2 regions of the Nonomuraea sp. NPDC003201 genome follow, and region 1 is predicted to be linked to the other one. Evidence: riboswitches for the same ligand, from Rfam matches in the RefSeq annotation. Region 1 holds a riboswitch; the other holds the start of a gene.
What was found. Region 1 has a riboswitch for thiamine pyrophosphate ahead of ACWDX9_RS02550 (purine-cytosine permease family protein). Riboswitches for the same ligand answer to the same signal wherever they lie in the genome.

Region 1 (3,234 bases):
CTCGACGGGTCCTTCACCGTCGACGCGCTCAAGCGCATCGTGGGCGGCAACCGCACCCAGATCAAGGGGCTGCTGCGCGACCAGAAGATCATCGCCGGCATCGGGAACGCCTACTCGGACGAGGTGCTGCACGCGGCCAAGATGTCCCCGTTCAAGATCGCGGCCACGCTGACGGACGCGCAGATCGCCGACCTGCACGAGGCCATCATCACCACCCTGGGGGAGGCGGTGGAGCGGGCGCACGGGCTGGCGGCCAAGGACCTCAAGGCGGAGAAGAAGTCGGGACTGCGGGTCCACAACCGGACCGGGCAGCCGTGCGACGTCTGCGGCGACACGATCCGCGAGGTGTCCTTCGCGGACTCCTCGCTGCAGTACTGCCCCACCTGCCAGACCGGCGGCAAGCCCCTCGCCGACCGCCGGCTGTCCCGCCTTCTCAAGTGAGCTCGACGGAAGAAGGCACTGTGGAACCGCTCGACGACTACGACGTGCGCCAGTGGGACACGCGCGAGGACTGCGAGGTGCGCCAGATCCTCGACCGCATCGCCGACAAGTGGTCGCTGCTCGTGATCGCCCTGCTCGACTGCCAGAGCCTGCGCTTCACCCAGCTCCGCCGCGAGATCGACGGCGTCAGCCAGCGCATGCTCAGCGTGACCCTGCGCCAGCTGGAGCGGGACGGCCTGGTCAGCCGCACGGTTCATCCCGTCGTGCCGCCCAGGGTGGACTACGCGCTCACGCCGCTCGGCCGTACGCTGCACGAGACCATCAAGTCGCTGGTCACCTGGACGGAGACGCACCAGGAGGAGATCGCCGCGGCGCGTGCGGCCTACGACGCCAGGCGCGAGATGATGGAGTCATGACCGTTCCTGAGATCGAGGCCAGTGCCGTTCCGGCAGACGCTTACCTGCTCGACGTCCGTGAGCAGGACGAATGGGTCGCGGGGCACGCCCCGGAGGCCGTGCACATCCCCATGACGCAGATTCAGGGGCGGGTCGACGAGGTGCCCGGCGACCGCACGGTCTACGTCGTCTGCCGGGTGGGCGGCCGGTCCCTGCAGGTCGCGGCCTGGCTCAACCAGCTCGGGCGCGACGCCGTCAACGTCGGCGGCGGCATGCAGTCGTGGGAGTTCGCGAGCCGCCCGATGGTCAGCGAGACCGGGCAGCAGCCGTTCGTGGCGTAAAAGGGCCCCACTGTGGCGGTTTCGTCGTTGCTGAGGCATGATGAGGGCGCCAACTGCAGATTGTCGCGGGAGCTCGGGGTGCGCCGGGCTGAGAGGGCAGCCATAGATCCGCTGCCGACCGCCTGAACCTGTCCGGGTAATGCCGGCGTAGGGAGTGTGCGATGACGCATGTCGTCGACGAAGTTCCGCTGACTCTTGAAGGCAGGCCGCCGAAGACCCTGGGCGTGCTCGATCAGGGCGCGCTCTGGGCGAACCTCGGAGTCAGCCTCCTGGGCTTCTCCGGCGCGTTGCTCCTGCTCAACCCCCTGTCCGACGCTCCCCTCAGCCTGACCGCCGCGCTTTTGGCGACCGTGGTCGGCAGCCTGATCGGCACCGCCATGGTGGGCCTGTCCGCCGTCCCCGGCACCCAGACGGGGCAGCCCGCGATGGTGCTGCTGCGGGGCCTGTTCGGGGCGCGGATCTCGTACGTCCCCACGGTGCTGAACATCGTCCAGATGCTCGGCTGGGCCGCGTTCGAGCTGTGGGTGATCGCCAAGGCGGCCAGCGCGATCTTCGGCGCCGTGCCGTACCAGGTGTGGGTGATCGCGGCGGGGTTGCTGACCACCGCGCTCACGATCTGGCCGCTCGGGTCCGTCAGGCTGCTGCGGCGGTACGTCACCATCGGCGTGATCGTGTCGATGGTGTGGTTCGCCTGGTTCTTCCTGACCAGGGCGCCCGCGCACACCGGCGGGTCCTGGACGGCCTTCGCGCCCGCCGTGGACTACGTGATCGCGCTGTCGGTGTCGTGGGTGCCGATGGCGGCCGACTTCGCCCGGCACTCTAGGTCGAGCAGGGCCGCGTTCACCGGCGTCGTCGGCGGCTACACGCTGGCTCAGGTCGCCTGCCTGGGCCTGGGCGTGTTCGCGGTGGCCATGGCGGGGGCCGACAAGGTGGCGGCCGACGGGACGTCGGTGTTCGGCGCGTTCGTGGCGGTGCCGCTGGGCGCGCTGTTCTTCGCGATCCTGGTGCTGCGCGAGACCGACCAGTCGTTCGCCAACGTCTACTCCACCACGGTCTCGCTGCAGAACCTGATGCCGCGGGTCGACCGGCGCGTCTTCTCCATCGCCATCGGCGTGCTGAGCGTCGCGATCGCCCTGGTCGTGGACGTCAACTCGTACGGGGCGTTCCTCGGGGTGATCGGGGCGGTGTTCGTCCCGATGTTCGCGGTGCTGGCCGTGGACTACTTCGTGCTCGGCGGCTCGCGGAGCTGGAACACCGCGGAGAACGCGCCCTCGCGCTGGTCGAGGCTGGTGCCGTGGGCGCTCGGCTTCGTGGCGTACTGGCTGACGACCTCCGCGCCCACGCTCAAGCCATGGGACGGCTTCTGGCAGGAGGTTCGCGACGCCATCGGCTTCACCCGGCAGCCGTGGATGAACGGGGCGCTCGGCGCGGCCGTCGTCGCCGTGCTGGTCACCCTGCTGATCAGCTGGTCGACGCGCGCCTTTCGACGTTGAGCAGGTGCTGCTTGGCGGCCGCGCCGCCCGCGTAGTCGCCGAGCGCGCCGTCCTCACGCACCACCCGGTGGCACGGCACGATCACGCACACGGGGTTGGAGGCCAGCGCGTTGCCGATCGCCCGCAGCGCGCGCGGCCTGCCGATGCTCGCGCCGATCTCCTCCAGCGTGGTGGTGGTGCCGTACCGGACCGCCATCGTCTTCTGCAGCACCGTGCGGGCGAAGGACGTCGCCAGCGCCAGGTCGACGGGCGTGGTGAACGCGCGCAGGCGGCCGGAGAAGTAGGCGTCCAGCTCCCTGCGCACCGGGTCGAGCCGACGCGGATCCGGGCCGATGAACCTGCCCACGTGCCTCGTGAGCAGCTCGAACACGGCGTTTTCCGGCTCGAAGCTGCACGCCGCGACGCCCTTGCCGGTGACCGCGAGCATCAGCCTGCCGACGGCCCCGTCATAGGGGCCGAACGCGATGTCGGGAGGCGCCTCACCTCGATAGGTGCTGGAGGTCACGCGCAACAGGGCATCGAGATCGTTGCTCGACATGCCACCAGCCTCCCAGCCGCCGAGAA
Region 2 (3,234 bases), on a different contig from region 1:
TGCCCGACACCCTGGAGTTCTGGGCCGGGCTGCTGCGCGAGGCCCTGCTCGACCCGGTCGCCGCCGCCCGCGTCGAGACCTCGGCGCTCAACCTGCTCTCCCTGCCCGGCTACGGCCGTTACCAGCACACCTACGCCGACCTGCTGGCCGCGCACGCCGAGCTGATCCCGCTGGCCGGGGACCGGGTGACCGTGCTGGAGCTGGGCGGGAGCCTGGAGTCGGAGGCGCGGGAGCTCTACTTCTCGCTGGCGGGCTCCGAGGCGCCCCTGGCCGCCGAGGACCTGGCCGCGCTGCGCCTGCTGGCCGGATCCTGCGCCGACGAGCCCGAGCGCATCCCCGTGCGCGAGAACCGCGCGATCGTCAACGAGGTCCGGCTGGCCGAGGGCCGGCCGCTGCTGGTCGACACCGTGACCGACGTGCTCCGGCTCGCCTGCGGCTGCTCCGGCGGCGATGTCACGCTGGCCGAGCCCACCAGGTTCCGCTCGTTCCGCCGGGCCGAGCGCCGCGCCCTGCTGGGAGCCCTGGACGCGGTCGCCTCGCCGGCCAGGCTCGGCGACGTGCCGCGTCACCGGGAGGAGTGGAAGCGGCTCGGCGAACGGCTGCACCCCCACGAGTACCCGCAGTTCCCGCGCGCCCGGGCCGTCTTCGACACGGCCAGGGGCACCCGCCCGGCCCCGAGCCTGGACGGCCGGGTCGAGGCCGCGCTGTCGGCGGGCCGCACCGCCGAGGCGGTGAAGCTGCTGGAGCAGGCCCCCGGGGCGCTGCTGCGCCGCCTCGACCACCTGCTGCGGACGGGCCTGTCCACGTCGGCCGTGCTGGACGCCACGGAAGGGGCCGCCTCCGGCGCCTCCGGCCGCGTCCTGCTGTCGCTGCGCGAGCACCTGCAGAACCGGCTCGCCCCTGTCGCGGGCCGCGTCTTCGTCAACCGGAACGGCAGGGCGTGGGCGGCCCCCGACTCCCGCTCGCCGCTGGAGGAGGAGGCCCTGGCGCGGGCGCTGGCCATCCTGGACGAGGAGATCGCCCGCCGCCTCCCCGACCCCGGCGAGCTGATCGTCGATCCCGACGTGCTCGACGTCGCCCTGCCGCTGTCCGGCAAGGCCGTCGTGCCCGGGCTCGGCATGCTGCCCCGGGGTTCGGTGTCGGTGGTGGACGGCGAACTGCTCAGGTTCTTCGTCCACTGGCGCGAGGCCCGGCAGCGCACCGACTACGACCTGTCCGCGCTCATGCTGGACGCCTCCTACGACGACCCGACGCACATTTCCTGGACGAACTACACCAACGACTTCGCCCAGTACTCCGGCGACCTTACCGAGGCACCTGACGGCGCGTCCGAGTTCATCGACATCCGGCTCGCCGCCGCGACCCAGCCGATCATCATCCCGCAGGTGAACATCTACGCCGGGGAAGGGTTCGACGCGGCCGCCGAGGCGTTCTTCGGCTACATGACCAGGGACGCGGCGCAGGAAGGCAGGCCGTTCGAGCCGCGTACCGTGCGCATGAAGTCGGACCTGCGCGGCTCCGGCCGGATCGCCCTGCCGCTCGTCTTCCTGCGCGGCGCCGACGGCGGCTGGCTGGTGAAGTGGCTGCACCTCTACCTGAAGGGCCACCCCGGCTTCAACCAGGTGGAGGGCAACCGCGTCAGCGCCTCCCTGCTGGTGCGCTCCATCGTCGAACGCGAATTCCTGCGCGTCCGCTACCTGGCCGACCTGCTGCGCGCGAAGAGCACGCCGGCCGGGCCCACCACCTACATCGGGCTGGCGGCGCCGGACGGCCTCCCGGAGGGGGCGCAGGTCTACACCCCGGGCACGCTGCACGAGCTGATCCCCGCCTGACACGACCGGGCCGGACCTTCTCTGCTAGCGTTGGCCGTGACGCGGGGTGCCCGGGCTGCCGGGCTGAGATCACACCCGTCGAACCTGATCTAGTTCGCACTAGCGAAGGGACGTCATCGGTGACCTTCTGTGAGAAAATCTGGGCGCGCACGGCCACGCTGCTCGAGGCGATCCACGACCACCCGTTCAACGCCGCGCTCGGCGACGGCACCCTCGACCGCGAGCGCTTCGCGTTCTACCTGGTCCAGGACGGCCGCTACCTGGTGGCCTACGCCAAGGTCCTCGCGACCGCCTCGGCCCGCGCCGGCTCCCCGGCCGACGCCGCGTTCTTCGCGCAGAGCGCGCACACGGCGCTGGTCGTCGAGCGGGCCCTGCACACCGGCTACCTGGAGGAGTTCGGGCTGACGGCCGGCGAGACGGCGGCCGTCGCCACCTCGCCGACCTGCCTGGCCTACTCCTCCTACCTCCAGGCCACGGCCCTGGCCGCCCCGTTGCCCGTGCTCGCCGCCGCCGTGCTGCCGTGCTTCTGGGTCTACCAGGACGTTGGCGCGGCACTGCTCGAACGTACGGCGGGCGCGGCCGACCACCCGTACCGGACCTGGATCGGCACCTACTCCGACCCCGCCTTCGCCGCCTCGGTGGAGCAGGCCAAGGCCATCACCGACCGGCTGGCCGAGAGCGCCGACCCCGAGACGCGCCGGGCGATGGACGAGGCGTTCTGCCGGGCCACCGAGTACGAGTGGATGTTCTGGGACAGCGCCTGGCGCCTGGAGACCTGGCCCACGGGACAATGGCTCAGGCCGCAGCTCACGCGAACGACTCGCTGAGCTCCCTGCGCAGCTCGCGGGCCTGGTGCAGGTAATGGGTGGCCAGCGCGGTGTGGCCGGACGAGCGGTACAGCTCGCCGAGCGTCTGGTACGTGTCCGCCTCCCCGCTGCGATCCCCCAGTTGCTGGAAGATCACCAGGGAGCGCTCCAACTGGTCGGAGCCGTCCGAGCGGTCGCCCCTGGCCACCTGCAGCCCGCCCAGGTTCCGCATCGCGTACGCGCCGCAGTGGCGGTCGCCGAGCGCCTCGAAGATGCCCAGCGCGTGCCCCTGGTAGCGCATGGCCCGGTCCGACTGGGCGAACAGGTCGTACATGCGGCCGAGCTGCATCGACACGCAGCCCTCGCGGTGCGCGTCGCCGAGCTCCTCGGCCAGCCGCAGCGCGTCCCCCAGCCACCGGGACGCCTGCTGCAGGTCCCGCAGCGACAGGTAGACGCGCCCGATCGCCTGCCGAGCGTACGCCTCGCCGCTGCGGTCGCCGATGGCCAGGAACATGGCCAGCGCCTGCCGGAAGGACGCGAGCGCGTTGAGATGCCGGTTGGAGAACTGGCTGACCGCCGCCAGCCCGCAGATCGAG

Region 2: linked by a shared signal. The riboswitch ahead of tenA (thiaminase II) and the one ahead of ACWDX9_RS02550 (purine-cytosine permease family protein) in region 1 are both predicted to bind thiamine pyrophosphate.

Annotation. Positions count from the first base shown of each region.
Region 1 is NZ_JBSFTC010000003.1:15,056-18,289, forward strand. It holds gene ACWDX9_RS02535 (Fpg/Nei family DNA glycosylase) at 1-441, shown strand, start outside; gene ACWDX9_RS02540 (winged helix-turn-helix transcriptional regulator) at 462-857, shown strand; gene ACWDX9_RS02545 (rhodanese-like domain-containing protein) at 854-1,177, shown strand; TPP riboswitch at 1,233-1,348, shown strand; gene ACWDX9_RS02550 (purine-cytosine permease family protein) at 1,339-2,670, shown strand; gene ACWDX9_RS02555 (methylated-DNA--[protein]-cysteine S-methyltransferase) at 2,639-3,208, opposite strand.
Region 2 is NZ_JBSFTC010000561.1:420-3,653, forward strand. It holds partial or broken gene ACWDX9_RS60640 (hypothetical protein) at 1-1,832, shown strand, start outside; TPP riboswitch at 1,865-1,960, shown strand; gene tenA (thiaminase II) at 1,952-2,659, shown strand; partial or broken gene ACWDX9_RS60650 (tetratricopeptide repeat protein) at 2,640-3,234, opposite strand, start outside.